3 regions of the Shigella sp. SIG3 genome follow, and region 1 is predicted to be linked to each of the others. Evidence: predicted binding sites of a transcription regulator. Region 1 holds the regulator's gene; each other region holds the start of a gene.
The links. Region 1 encodes CRP, which controls carbon source genes, mostly activating them, when cyclic AMP is high. Its sites were predicted from a motif close to ATGTGANNNNNNTCACAT; they were not measured.

Region 1 (4,842 bases):
CCACAGCCAGACGGTACCACCGAAAGCAATCAAACAACCAATAATGGTATCGATAAGACGTGGAAGGATGTACTGCTCACCGTTCAGCCACAACAGTTGCAGGGTATACACTGCGGTAATAGTAAAACCGACCGTTGCCCAGCCGTAGTTTTTGCGCAATATCAGGTAGCTGGCGAGGGTGGTAATCAGCATCAACGTCAGGGTGTAACCTTCGGGAATTTTAAAGTGCAGCGCTACGCCCGCAATGATTAACCCGACCACGGTTCCCACGGAGCGATTCACAATCCTCAGACGGGTTGCGCCATAGCCATTTTGTGTCACCAGCAATACCGTCATCAGGATCCAGTACGACTTCGGCAGATGCAGCACGGTGCCCATCAGGCTGGCAACGCTTAACATCACACTGAGTCGTCCGGCATTGCGTAGCGCCGGAGACTTTAGTGACAGATAACTTTTCAGTGCCGGAAGCAACGGCATTCGCCGCTGTTTATCGGCCAGTAAGTCACGGGCATAGAGCGGTTTTTGGGTGCGCAGCACGCGGGCGATGCGGCTGAAATGCCAGTAGCAGAATTGCCCAACCGGATTATCCGGATGCTGGCGGGCGATTTTTTCCAGTGCGCCAATTTGCTTTTCCATCGTAAAACGCGTTGGCAGGCGATGGTAAAGAATGTCATCAGCCAGCACGCGCAGGCGAGCGGCGACGGTTTGCGCATTCCAGCGGATAACTTCTTCCGCATGGCTACGCTCGACCAGTTTTTGCACCTCTTCCGGCTGATGCAAACTGACCGAAATATGTTCCTGCAAATCCAGCGCCTCCTGGAAAATACGCAGCATCCGCTTGTAATCGGTATTGTTTTGCGCGGAAAGCATATGCATTTGCTGATAGCACTGAGTAATTAAATCGACCGCTTTTTGCTGGCGCACCAGCAGCGGTGGCAGCGCTTTTTCAGGATCGGTGTGCTGGGTAAGCAGGCTGTATTTGGCTTCACAATAATCTGCCAGTTCACGGTACAGCAGACTTAGTGACTCGCGCAGCGGTTGTTCGCGCCAGATCCAGAACCAAAACCAGTTAAACAATCCGTACCAGAGAGTGCCCAACGCATAGATGAGCAATGGTTCCCAGACCGGCATGTATCCCGCCAGACTGAGGGTAAAAATGGCGGCGAGCAGCGATGCAGGAAGCAATTTTGCGTGCAATGGCCCCAGCTCAGCAGTGACGCCAAGTACCAGCGTTAATCCGGTCAGCAAAAAGGGCAGGGGAACATCTTTTACCAGTAGCAGCTGTGTCAGTAAGCTACAGGTGGCAAACAGCGACGCACCAATGATTAAGTGTTTGAAAAAACGTTTATGAGGCGTATCAAGGCCCGCAATATTGCAACAGGCAGGAACGAGGGAGAAGAGCAGACCGAATCGTAATTCGCCAAGCATTAACCCAACGGCCACGGGCAAACATAGCACCAGCGTTTGTCGAAGTGCATAGTTGATATCGGGGTGATAAATCAGTCTGCGCCACATCGGGGGAAACAAAATGGCGCGCTACCAGGTAACGCGCCACTCCGACGGGATTAACGAGTGCCGTAAACGACGATGGTTTTACCGTGTGCGGAGATCAGGTTCTGATCTTCCAGCATCTTCAGAATGCGTCCCACGGTTTCACGAGAACAGCCGACAATCTGACCGATTTCCTGACGGGTAATTTTGATTTGCATACCGTCCGGGTGAGTCATAGCATCTGGTTGTTTTGCCAGGTTCAGCAGAGTCTGTGCAATGCGGCCCGTCACGTCGAGGAACGCCAGGTTGCCCACTTTCTCTGAAGTGACTTGCAGACGACGCGCCATCTGTGCAGACAGACGCATCAGAATGTCCGGGTTTACCTGAATCAATTGGCGAAATTTTTTGTACGAAATTTCAGCCACTTCACAGGCGGTTTTCGCACGTACCCATGCGCTACGTTCCTGGCCCTCTTCAAACAGGCCCAGTTCGCCAATAAAATCACCCTGATTCAGATAGGAGAGGATCATTTCTTTACCCTCTTCGTCTTTGATCAGCACTGCCACAGAGCCTTTAACGATGTAGTACAGCGTTTCCGCTTTTTCACCCTGGTGAATAAGCGTGCTCTTGGATGGGTACTTATGAATGTGGCAATGAGACAAGAACCATTCGAGAGTCGGGTCTGTTTGCGGTTTGCCAAGCACCATGCGCGGTTATCCTCTGTTATAAGCTTTCTCCAGAGCCAGATAACGCCGCTGTCTCTGGATTGCCGAAATATGCTTCCCGCTACCTGGGAAGGGGCTATCAACTGTACTGCACGGTAATGTGACGTCCTTTGCATACATGCAGTACATCAATGTATTACTGTAGCATCCTGACTGTTTTAGCATAGCTTTCGCTTTGTGTCTCCTGGTGTCTCGCTTCAGCATGACCCAGGTCGCCTTCCGTTGCGCGATTTGGTTAGTACGCGTACTCTGTCAGGAAAATTGACGCAGTGGAGTAGCAAAAATGCAAGCGCGAGTGAAGTGGGTCGAAGGGTTAACTTTTCTGGGCGAATCCGCCTCTGGTCACCAGATTTTAATGGACGGCAACTCAGGCGATAAAGCACCAAGTCCGATGGAAATGGTGTTGATGGCGGCGGGTGGTTGCAGTGCCATCGATGTGGTTTCGATCCTGCAAAAAGGGCGTCAGGATGTGGTCGATTGTGAAGTAAAATTGACCTCTGAACGCCGCGAAGAGGCACCACGCCTGTTTACGCACATTAATCTGCATTTTATCGTCACCGGTCGCGACCTGAAAGACGCAGCGGTTGCGCGTGCGGTTGATCTCTCTGCCGAGAAATATTGTTCAGTGGCGTTGATGCTGGAAAAAGCGGTGAATATTACTCACTCGTATGAAGTGGTTGCCGCGTGACTTAACTATCCCGTTGTGAAGCCGGATAGTATTTTATCCGGCATAATAGCAAAGTTACTCGATTTTCTTTCCTTCCATCAATCGTTGCACCAGCAGCAGCATAATTAATTCCATTGCCAGCCCCATTTTGCCGCCAGGTACCACTAACGTATTGATGTGGGAAATGAATGAGCCTTGCAACATCGCCAGCAGCCAAGGGAAATCGATCCCTTCCAGATTACGAAAATGGATCACCACAAAGCTTTCATCCAGCGACGGGATACCTTTTGCCGCGAACGGGTTTGAAGTGTCGACGGTGGGAACGCGCTGGAAGTTAAGATGGGTGCGGGAAAACTGCGGTGTGATGTAGTTGATATAGTCTTCCATTGAACGCACTACCGAGTCCATCACTGCTTCTCGTGAGTGCCCGCGCTCGCTGGTGTCGCGGATCAGTTTTTGAATCCACTCAAGGTTAACGATAGGCACTACGCCGACCAGTAAGTCCACATGCTGCGCAACGTTATGCTGTGGCGTGACTACGCCGCCGTGTAAACCTTCATAAAACAGTACATCAGTGGGTTCTGGTAAAGGTTGCCAGGGGGTGAATGTTCCCGGTACCTGATTCCAGGGTACGGCTTCGTCGTAGGTATGCAGATATTTGCGAGATTTCCCTTTGCCGCTCTGACCGTATTCAATGAAGGTTTGTTCCAGCAGGCCGAAGTCGTTCGCTTCGGGGCCGAAGTAGCTGATATGCCGCCCGGCGTCGCGCGCTTTGCGGATCGCCATGTCCATTTCCGGGCGGGTGTAACGGTGAAAACTGTCGCCTTCCACCTCAGCTGCATGCAGATTTAACTGCGCGAATATTTTACGAAACGCGAGGCTGGTGGTGGTGGTCCCCGCGCCGCTGGATCCTGTTACCGCAATGACCGGATGTTTGGCAGACATAGTAACTCCATGACTTAGCTATCACTATTATCTCGTCCGCCGACGGTTGCAGGTTATTCGCGAAACTGACTGCGCGGCATAATATTGACCGTTTCGTGCAGTTCCGACCATACCAGCACCGCTTCTCCGCACTGTAGCTGGCGTTTGACGTCGGCGACTTTCTGTTCAAGTGTACGCTCATGTTCACCATAATCGGTGCCTTCACGTAACACAAAGCTTTCAATTAAATTTTCCAGCGTTTCGGGGGAGAGGTCTTGCCACGGAATCAACATGATTTCGCCTCCAGATACGTTGTTAACCAGTCAGGAATGCGTGACTCCAGCCACATTTGCGGATGAAGTAATGTACCGCCAATAAAGCCAACATGACCGCCATGTTCAGTCAGTTGATACTCCACCTGCGAGGGGAGACTTTCCGGTTTTGGGATCACCTGATGATCCATAAACGGATCGTCTTTGGCGTGAATAATCAGCGTCGGTTTGGCGATCCGGTTCAGCATCGGCATGGCGCTACACTGACGATAATAGTCGATAGCGTCGGCGTAGCCGTGAATTCTGGCGGTGATTAGATCGTCAAATTCACGGATGCGACGTACCGATTTTAACTGCGCGAGATTAATCGGCAGCGTTCCGGGGTAGGCTGCCAGCTTGCGCGCGGCATTGGCTTTTAACAGGTTCAGCAAGTAACGCTGATAAACGCGGGAAAAGCCCTTTTCCATATGATAGCTACAGGCTTCCAGCATAAACGGCGCAGAGACAATCACCGCCGCATCAACCGGGAGATCATTGCCTTCCTTTGCCAGCAAACAGGCCAGCATATTACCGCCGAGCGAATAGCCGACGGCAGCCGTTGGCGCATGACCAAATTCGCGTTGCAGCCAGCGTAAAAACCAACTGGCGTCTTCGGTTTCGCCCGAATGGTAAATGCGGTGCATACGGTTTGGTTCACCGCTGCATCCGCGAAAATGCATCACCACGCCCAGCCAGCCGCGCTTTTGCGCCGCCTCAACCAGAC
Region 2 (4,842 bases), on a different contig from region 1:
AGCGTGCCCAGACCGGTATCTGCCGGAACATGCTGGTACACCTCCAGCAGTAATAGCGCCGTGTAGCACATCAACGCCCAAAGCCCAATCAACAAGATTAACGTAACGCTAAAACCAACACCGGCCGCAGCCAGCGGCATTGCCAGCATGCCTGCGCCAATTGTGGTTCCCGCCACGATAAAAACACTTCCCAGGGTTCTGTTTTTCACGCTTTCTTCTGTCCTGACGATCTTTATGAGTGATATCTGCGGCGCAGGTTAAGGCATAACGGCTGCTTCGTCAAATCGACGTTACATATTGTGTAAATATAAATGTACAATAAAAGCATTCAGTCCTGCGCTGGCGCAAAGTCTTCATAAGCGGTAATCGCTACGCTAGGCTTTTTTTGAGGAGGAACGATGGACTCTATTCACGGTCATGAAGTGTTAAATATGATGATTGAATCAGGCGAGCAATATACGCATGCCAGTCTGGAAGCTGCGATTAAAGCGCGTTTTGGTGAACAGGCACGTTTTCACACGTGCTCGGCAGAAGGGATGACAGCGGGAGAGCTGGTAGCGTTTCTGGCAGCAAAAGGCAAATTTATACCTTCAGAAGAAGGTTTTTCGACCGATCAGAGTAAGATTTGCCGTCACTGATTTGAAACGGCGGCAGAAACCTGCCGCCGGAGAGCATTAGTTTTGTGTGTCGAGGGTAGAGAGTTCTTTGTCGATAAAATACAGACCTTCGCCGCTTTTGCCTGCCAGGCTTAATTTATCAATAATCGATTTGAACAGTTTCTCTTCTTCATGCTGCTCAGAAACATACCACTGCAGGAAATTAAATGTTGGGTAGTCCTGATTGGTCATTGCAGCATGAGCCAGTTCGTTAATTTTCTGGGTGATTAATTGTTCGTGTTTATAGGTTTCCTGGAATAATTCATCAAGTGAGGAATATTCAGCAAACGGAGATTCAACGGTATTAATACGCGGTAAATTGCCGGTATCAGTCAGGTAATCAAACAGACGCTGCATATGCGTCATCTCTTCCTGGGCGTGACGGCGCAGGAACGCGGCAGCACCTTCGAAGGTATGATAGCTGCACCAGGCGCTCATTTGCTGATAAAGCAGTGAAGAGTACAGTTCCAGGTTCATCTGCTCATTAAGTTTTTCAATCATTTCTGGTTTCAGCATGATAGTGCTCCACAAAGGTTATATTTGTTGCTGTGGCGTCACTATAATTTGTTATTTTATTATTTGCAAAAGGTAAAATATAAACTTCAATTATTAAAAATACGAATGGGAATAAAACGCATTACCGCTATTTCTTTAATCAGCGAAGATCCCCTCGCTGATTAAAATATTTAGAGAAAGACAGGGAAGGCGGAATGATGGCACTGATATGACAAAGTGAATTCCGTATTCAAACATAAGGAACCCGCAAAAAGGCTACAGTTGCCTACTGGCTGACCAAAGGGGATCGCGTGGGTATAGCCTTCCTGCTGGCATGCGCGATCGGCGATCCCGCGACTGACATAACGATCGGTATGGGCATGATGCAAAAAAGCCTGGTCATAAACCAACCGTACAATACCTGTTGCCGCGTCAACTTCGCTCACATGGGCCTGGCGAGTAACCGTACACCCCGCCAGCGTTATTAATGAAAGAGTCAGAATCAGAAGTCTCATGGTCCAGCCAGAAGAGTAAGAGAAAGCACTATTTTACGCGTTACAGCGCTGCGACAATGGCCGGAAAAGATGCCTGGCAGGCGCTATTTCTTGCCATCTGTAGGTGTCAGAAATAGGGGGGCTGTTTTTTGATTATCATTTTTATAACATTAAAGGGGTATTTATGTGATTTGTATCACATAAAGATTGATTTTTGTGATGGTTGTCATATTATAAGCGCAAAGACAATAACACCTGTATAACAAATGGTCGGAGTGCCGCGATGAAACTGCGCAAAATCCTGAAAAGTATGTTCAATAACTATTGCAAGACGTTCAAAGACGTACCGCCAGGCAATATGTTCCGATAACAAAAAACCTGCTCCGGCAGGTTTTTTTGTGTCCTGATGACGGTGGATGTGACTATCGCTGAAGATGTGAAGCCGCTACTATAACGGCTTTCAAAATGCTATCAGGAGTTTACGATGTCCCAGCCGCTGAATGCCGATCAGGAACTGGTTTCTGATGTGGTAGCTTGCCAGTTGGTTATCAAACAAATTCTGGATGTTCTCGATGTAATCGCGCCCGTTGAAGTTCGTGAAAAAATGTCCAGTCAGCTGAAGAATATCGACTTTACTCATCATCCCGCTGCCGCAGACCCGGTCACCATGCGGGCAATCCAAAAAGCCATCGCGCTGATTGAACTCAAGTTTACCCCACAGGGTGAATCCCATTAAAAAAACCGCTGCTTCAAACAGATGAGGCAGCGGTTTCTCAAAAACTTCATCGGCGCAATGTATTAGCGCCGATGTATGATCAATGCAGCTGGTGTGACACGACATTCAGAACATGTTGGTCGGTCTGCACAGGGCACATACCCGCAAGTTTCGCACTGCGCACTTCATCAAGAATGGTTTGCAGCAACAGGCCATCATGCTGCTGTTCTTTTTCCAGATCGCGCAGGAAATTGACGGTTGAATCATCATTCAGTTCTTTCGCTTCATCGGCTAACTGCGCCAGCGTGCTTGAACGTTGCTCGTATTCTTCCATCGTTTTTTGGAACAGTTCTTCCAGAGAGTTCAGTTTTTCACCTGGAACATCAATGGCTTTAACGATGGGGGTAGCGCCGACACTCTTCATAAAGTTAAACATGCGCATCATTTGGGTCACATTACTCTGTGCCTGGGCGCGAAGGAAAGTGGCGGTGCCGTTCAGACTCTGTTCAGAACACCAGTTACTCAGGTGAAGGTAGAGATTGGATGCGTAAAACTCGCGGTTCATTTGAGAGTTGAGTTTGAGAAGCATTCCAGCGGTTGCCATACCTAATATCCTTATATCCAGAAGTGGAGAGGTGCAAGATAAATCAAAACACCATAATTACTGTTTGCAGAATAATTCCTTTCTGCCGGTCCGAAATGTGATCGTGGAGTCAATTCTGACGATGATCTGAAATAAGAATAACGTCTGAACGGTTATAAGAAAATGCTTAAATCATCAAGTTTATATATTTTTACATTTCATTGGTGAAATCAATGTAAATGCAATGAATTTTAATGATAGTGCTTTTTGTATCTTGTTGATATTAATCGATGAATTTGAATTCATGATGAAGTGATGATTTTATAAAACGTTTTTTCATTTTTGCGAGATGGCTCTCATTATACGTGTTCTGTTAATTAATGAGCACAGTGATAATTAATGGCGAAATGAATGACGCGCATTTTCCACATCTTTGAGTTGTGGTTATTACACCATTTCAAAAACTCAACGCCAGGTAATGCGGCCTATTGACTGGTTAAAAAGAAGACATCCCGCATGGGTACCGAAGACAACAAGGATTTCCAGGCTAATCTTATGGATTAATCTGCTGTGCATTCAACAATTTGTCTGACAAATTGGCTTTTCCTTATGTCTTTTCCCGCTAAATTTATGCACGTTCTCACTGTAATTCTGCGATGTGATATTGCTCTCCTATGGAGAATTAATTTCTCGCTAAAACTATGTCAACACGGTCACTTATCTTTTAGATAAAAGGTAATGCTTTGTTTTCCGATTAATTTAACGAATGTCATTCGTTTTTGCCCTACACAAAACGACACTAAAGCTGGAGAGAACCATGCACAAATTTACTAAAGCCCTGGCAGCCATTGGTCTGGCAGCCGTTATGTCACAATCCGCTATGGCGGAGAACCTGAAGCTCGGTTTTCTGGTGAAGCAACCGGAAGAGCCGTGGTTCCAGACCGAATGGAAGTTTGCCGATAAAGCCGGGAAGGATTTAGGGTTTGAGGTTATTAAGATTGCCGTGCCGGATGGCGAAAAAACATTGAACGCGATCGACAGCCTGGCAGCCAGTGGCGCAAAAGGTTTCGTTATTTGTACTCCGGACCCGAAACTCGGCTCTGCCATCGTCGCGAAAGCGCGTGGCTACGATATGAAAGTCATTGCAGTGGATGACCAGTTTGTTAACGCCAAAGGTAAGCCAATGGATACCGTTCCTCTGGTGATGATGGCGGCGACTAAAATTGGCGAACGTCAGGGCCAGGAACTGTATAAAGAGATGCAGAAACGTGGCTGGGATGTCAAAGAAAGCGCAGTGATGGCGATTACCGCCAACGAACTGGATACCGCCCGCCGCCGTACAACGGGTTCTATGGACGCACTGAAAGCTGCAGGATTCCCGGAAAAACAAATTTATCAGGTACCTACCAAATCTAACGACATCCCGGGGGCATTTGACGCTGCCAACTCAATGCTGGTTCAACATCCGGAAGTTAAACATTGGCTGATCGTCGGTATGAACGACAGCACCGTACTTGGCGGCGTACGTGCAACCGAAGGTCAGGGCTTTAAAGCAGCCGATATCATCGGTATTGGTATTAACGGTGTGGATGCAGTAAGCGAACTGTCTAAAGCACAGGCAACCGGCTTCTACGGTTCCCTGCTGCCAAGCCCGGACGTACATGGCTATAAATCCAGCGAAATGCTTTACAACTGGGTAGCAAAAGACGTTGAAACGCCAAAATTTACCGAAGTTACAGACGTGGTACTGATCACGCGTGACAACTTTAAAGAAGAACTGGAGAAAAAAGGTTTAGGCGGTAAGTAATTTGCCGGAAAAATTCCCCTCTGCATGATGCAGAGGGGGTGTGAACGACCAGTGATTCACGGAGACGTTATGCAACAGTCTACCCCGTATCT
Region 3 (4,842 bases), on a different contig from region 1:
GCCCTGGCAACTGGCACTAGGCGGGTTGATCGTGGGTCTGCTTTCCCTGTTCACACCTGCAGTGTGGGGCAACGGCTATAGCACCGTACAATCCTTTTTAACCGCCCCACCACTGTTAATGATCATTGCCGGGATCTTCCTTTGTAAACTGTGTGCCGTGCTGGCGAGTAGCGGTTCCGGCGCACCCGGTGGTGTCTTTACACCGACGCTATTTATCGGTCTTGCCATTGGCATGTTGTATGGTCGTAGCCTGGGATTATGGTTCCCTGATGGCGAAGAAATTACGCTTTTACTCGGATTGACCGGGATGGCGACACTGTTGGCGGCAACCACGCACGCGCCGATTATGTCGACGTTGATGATATGTGAAATGACCGGGGAGTATCAGCTACTCCCCGGTTTATTGATTGCCTGCGTAATTGCGTCGGTAATTTCGCGGACGTTACACCGTGACTCTATCTACCGCCAGCACACTGCGCAGCATAGCTAAGCGGATGTATTGCCCCAGTTCACGCTGTTCGGCGCGCGGCAGATAAGGCAGTTCACCAATGAGCGGTGCCGGAAGTTTTTTACCCAGCACATCAATGATTTCCGCATAATGCGCCAGTCCTGGGTTGATTCGGTTAGCCACCCAGCCAATGAGCGGCAGCCCGTCGTTGGCGATCGCCTGAGCTGTTAGCAGTGCATGGTTAATGCAACCTTCCTGAATACCGACAACCATCAACACCGGCAGTTGTTCCTGCACTACCCATTCAGAGAGTGGACGCAAATCATTCATCAGACTGCGCCAGCCGCCAGTCCCTTCTACCACGACATGATCGACTTTATCGGTCAGGTTTGCCAGGCCGTTTGAAATGAGGGTGTAATTGATTGGGCAACTGTGCGCCACGCTACTTTCTTCTTCGCTTAACGCGATAGGATTAACTGCTTCATAAGGCAGTTCGATGGTTGAAACACTCTGCAACACCAAGGCATCTTTATTACGCAGCCCTTCGGGTGTCTCTTTGCTCCCCTTCGCTACGGGTTTATATCCCGCAACCGTTTTTCCCTGGGAGGCTAACGCTTGTAGCAATGCGCGGGAAACCACCGTTTTCCCTACAGAAGTGTCTGTACCGGTAATAAAGAAACGCTTCAGCATCACTAACTCCACCGTTATGCTTCACAAATATAAACTAGGAAAATAATTAACCTTGAAAGTCTAAGTTATGCTTTCCTGGCCCAAATTGAGATAGCGCAAATTTTGGTAGAACAGTTAAAAAATGTTAACCCTGCAACAGACGAATCAACAAAGAACCGTTATACATCGCGTCTTTTACCAGTGCAGCGCCTGCCATCGTGCCCTGGTTAGAAAACTGAGTACTCTCAACGCTAATGTGCTGACTATACGCAGGAAGGGCCTGCTGACGGATGCTGTCTGAGATGACCGGGAAGAGGATATCTGCCGCTTTACTTAACGGTGAGCCAATCAGTATTTTTTGTGGGTTAAATAAATTCACCATGATGGCAAGAATGCGCCCTACATGCGCGCCCACCCCGATAATGATGTCTTTTGCCAGTAGATCGCCGCGCAATGCCGCCTGACACAATGAGTCCACGGTTAACGGTTGCCCATGTAACATCGAGCTCATGGATTGATTGAGACGCAGCTGTGCCAGCTCAAGAATACTGTCCACACTGGCGATGGTTTCGAGGCAGCCGTGGTTCCCGCAATAACAGCGTTTACCATATGGGTCGACCTGTGTGTGGCCTATTTCCACGAGACTACTGCTGCCTGCGTGTAGCAGATGACCATCGGTAATGACGCCCACCCCCACGTTGTGATCGATAACCACCTGAATCACATCGCGCGCCCCGCGTGAGGCACCAAACAAGGCCTCTGCCATCGTCCATGCGCTGATATCATGCTGAATATAAACCGGTACGCCGGTATGCTGCTCCAGCGCCTCGCCGAGCGGCATCTCTTTTACATCCTCGTAGAACGGCATGCGATGTACAATACCATTTTCCGTATCAATAATTCCCGGCAGGGTTATGGCAATCGAAGTTAGACGCTCAAGTTTTTTCTGGTGGCGGATAAAAAACTGATCGATATGGGAAATGATACGATCCAGCAATGGCAAGTCATCTTTTAACGCCAATTCCTGCGACTCTTCCACCACCAGTTTGCTGCTCAGATCGCGCAGAGCAAGGAAAATCTCCCCGCGACTAATGCGCAGAGAAAGATAGTGCCAGGCTTCAGTTTCAACCACCAGCCCCACCGCCGGACGGCCACGGTTCCCCGCTTCTTTGATTTCCAGCTCTCGCACCAGGTGTGCTTCGAGCATCTCACGGACAATTTTAGTGATACTGGCAGGAGCCAGCTGCGCCAGACGGGAAAGATCGATACGCGAGACTGGACCAAGCTGATCAATCAGGCGATAAACCGCGCCCGCGTTGGTCTGCTTTATTTGATCAATGTGCCCAGGCTGGTTTTCAGCAACCACCGCATACTCCCTATATTTTCGCGCTCCGAAATAATCTGTAGGCTATGGTGAAGCACTTCAATACGTGTCGTCAAATTTTTACTTAGGCATGTGATTAACAGCACATTTTTCGGGCTTTTTCGCTGAAATTTCCCTCACCTGAGAGCATTCAGCAGATGAATACGAAAGTTACGCGCAGCTGGACTTTGTTCATGATGTTTCGGCCAGACCAACCACATTTCAGAAACCGCATCCTCTTCAGCAATCGGCACCCAGCGCATTTCATTGAGCTGAACACGTTTAAATGACGCAGGCAAAATTGAAACACCCAGACCGGCGGAAACCAGACCGATGATGGTCATTGCCTCGCCCACCTCCTGAGTGATGACGGGCGTCAAATGGTAACGTCGCATCAGTCCGAGAATATCGTCATACAGCCCAGTCCCGACGTGCGGATCAAAAAAGACAAAGGGTTCTTTCGCCAGTTCAGCCAGTGTTACACTCGGATTATTTGCCAGGGGATGATCGTGCGGGATCATCGCCATAAGCGGTTCATGGACGATGACTGCGTGTTCAAGCGTCTCCGGTAACGCTGTGTTACGCAGCAATCCCATATCCAGCGTTCCTTCAATGAGCGGAGCGATTTGCTCGCGAGTGTTCATTTCGCGGGTTTGTAAATGGACATCAGGATAATCACGGCGAAACAGCGATAACGTATCGGACACCGCCCGAATAAAAGGAGCGGACGAAGTAAAACCAATACGCAACTCCCCCGCTTCACCCTGATGCAGTCTTTCAGCACGAGCGGCAGCGTCATCCACCATAGACAGGATTTGCCGACTATCTGCAAGAAACTGTTTTCCTGCTGCCGTCAGCAATACACTGCGATTAGTTCGTGCCAGCAGTCGGGCACCGATTTGTTGCTCCAGTGCCTGAATCTGCTGACTTAGCGGCGGTTGCGAAATATTCAGGCGGGCAGCCGCGCGCCCAAAATGCAGCTCTTCCGCAACAGCAACAAAGTAACGCAGATGACGAAGTTCAATATTCATATTTAAAACATCTTATTTGAGATTATTAATATATTAGACAGAACAATTCGATTTTCCTACCCTATGTATAAGCCTGATCCACAGGCATATTTAGCAAGGATTTCAAGTGAGCCGTACTACAACTGTTGATGGCGCTCCGGCAAGCGACACTGACAAGCAAAGCATTTCTCAGCCAAATCAATTTATTAAACGCGGTACGCCGCAATTTATGCGCGTCACCCTGGCGCTGTTCTCTGCCGGACTGGCAACCTTTGCACTTCTCTATTGTGTGCAGCCTATCCTTCCGGTGCTTTCGCAGGAGTTTGGCTTAACGCCCGCGAACAGTAGTATTTCACTGTCCATTTCCACGGCGATGTTGGCTATCGGTTTGCTATTTACTGGCCCGCTATCCGATGCCATTGGTCGCAAACCAGTGATGGTCACGGCGCTACTGTTGGCCTCCATTTGTACGTTACTTTCGACAATGATGACCAGCTGGCACGGCATTTTGATTATGCGCGCCTTGATTGGGCTTTCGTTAAGTGGCGTGGCAGCTGTTGGCATGACTTATCTTAGCGAGGAAATCCCCCCCAGTTTCGTGGCCTTTTTGATGGGGTTGTATATCAGCGGCAACTCAATTGGCGGCATGAGCGGACGCTTAATTAGTGGTGTCTTCACGGACTTTTTCAACTGGCGAATTGCTCTGGCGGCAATCGGTTGTTTCGCGCTGGCCTCGGCGTTGATGTTCTGGAAAATCCTCCCTGAATCACGCCATTTTTGCCCGACTTCGCTGCGCCCTAAGACGTTATTTATCAACTTTCGTCTGCACTGGCGTGACCGGGGATTACCGTTATTGTTCGCAGAAGGCTTTTTGCTGATGGGGTCGTTCGTCACGCTGTTTAATTACATCGGCTATCGGTTGATGCTTTCCCCCTAGCATGTCAGTCAGGCCGTGGTTGGCTTATTATCGCGGGCTTATTTGACCGGTACATGGAGCTCACCCAAAGCCGGAACCATGACCACCCGCTATGGGCGCGGTCCGGTGATGTTGTTTTCGACGGGAGTTATGCCGTTTGGTTTACTGATGACCTTATTTAGCTCGCTGTGGCTGATCTTTGCCGGAATGTTACTCTTCTCAGCCGGATTCTTCGCAGCCCACTCAGTAGCCAGCAGCTGGATCGGCCCCCGCGCAAAACGCGCTAAAGGCCAGGCCTCCTCGCTGTATCTGTTCAGTTACTATCTGGGGTCGAGTATTGCCGGGACGCTGGGTGGTGTTTTCTGGCATAACTATGGCTGGAACGGCGTCGGCGCATTTATTGCTCTGATGCTGGTCATTGCTCTGCTGGTCGGGG

Region 2: azuC (stress response protein AzuC) is a predicted target of CRP. The motif match lies at 1,830-1,847, and genes of this name have one in related genera.
Region 3: mlc (sugar metabolism global transcriptional regulator Mlc) is a predicted target of CRP. The motif match lies at 2,572-2,589, and genes of this name have one in related genera.

Annotation. Positions count from the first base shown of each region.
Region 1 covers NZ_JBQZXE010000003.1:28,841-33,682, reverse strand. Annotated here, with positions in the region: gene ACUU1I_RS01465 (YccS/YhfK family putative transporter) at 1-1,515, opposite strand, end outside; gene crp (cAMP-activated global transcriptional regulator CRP) at 1,566-2,198, opposite strand; gene ACUU1I_RS01455 (OsmC family protein) at 2,500-2,904, shown strand; gene ACUU1I_RS01450 (phosphoribulokinase) at 2,959-3,828, opposite strand; gene ACUU1I_RS01445 (YheU family protein) at 3,882-4,100, opposite strand; gene ACUU1I_RS01440 (hydrolase) at 4,094-4,842, opposite strand, start outside.
Region 2 covers NZ_JBQZXE010000047.1:92-4,933, reverse strand. Annotated here, with positions in the region: gene tyrP (tyrosine transporter TyrP) at 1-209, opposite strand, end outside; gene ACUU1I_RS10575 (YecH family metal-binding protein) at 399-638, shown strand; gene ftnA (non-heme ferritin) at 675-1,172, opposite strand; gene ACUU1I_RS10565 (YecR-like lipofamily protein) at 1,343-1,666, opposite strand; gene azuC (stress response protein AzuC) at 1,929-2,015, shown strand; gene yecJ (DUF2766 family protein YecJ) at 2,130-2,381, shown strand; gene ACUU1I_RS10550 (non-heme ferritin-like protein) at 2,461-2,964, opposite strand; gene araF (arabinose ABC transporter substrate-binding protein AraF) at 3,761-4,750, shown strand; partial or broken gene ACUU1I_RS10540 (ATP-binding cassette domain-containing protein) at 4,820-4,842, shown strand, end outside.
Region 3 covers NZ_JBQZXE010000103.1:8,714-13,555, forward strand. Annotated here, with positions in the region: gene clcB (voltage-gated ClC-type chloride channel ClcB) at 1-490, shown strand, start outside; gene bioD (dethiobiotin synthase) at 443-1,138, opposite strand; gene mlc (sugar metabolism global transcriptional regulator Mlc) at 1,263-2,483, opposite strand; gene ACUU1I_RS15965 (LysR family transcriptional regulator) at 2,618-3,511, opposite strand; partial or broken gene ACUU1I_RS15970 (MFS transporter) at 3,618-4,842, shown strand, end outside.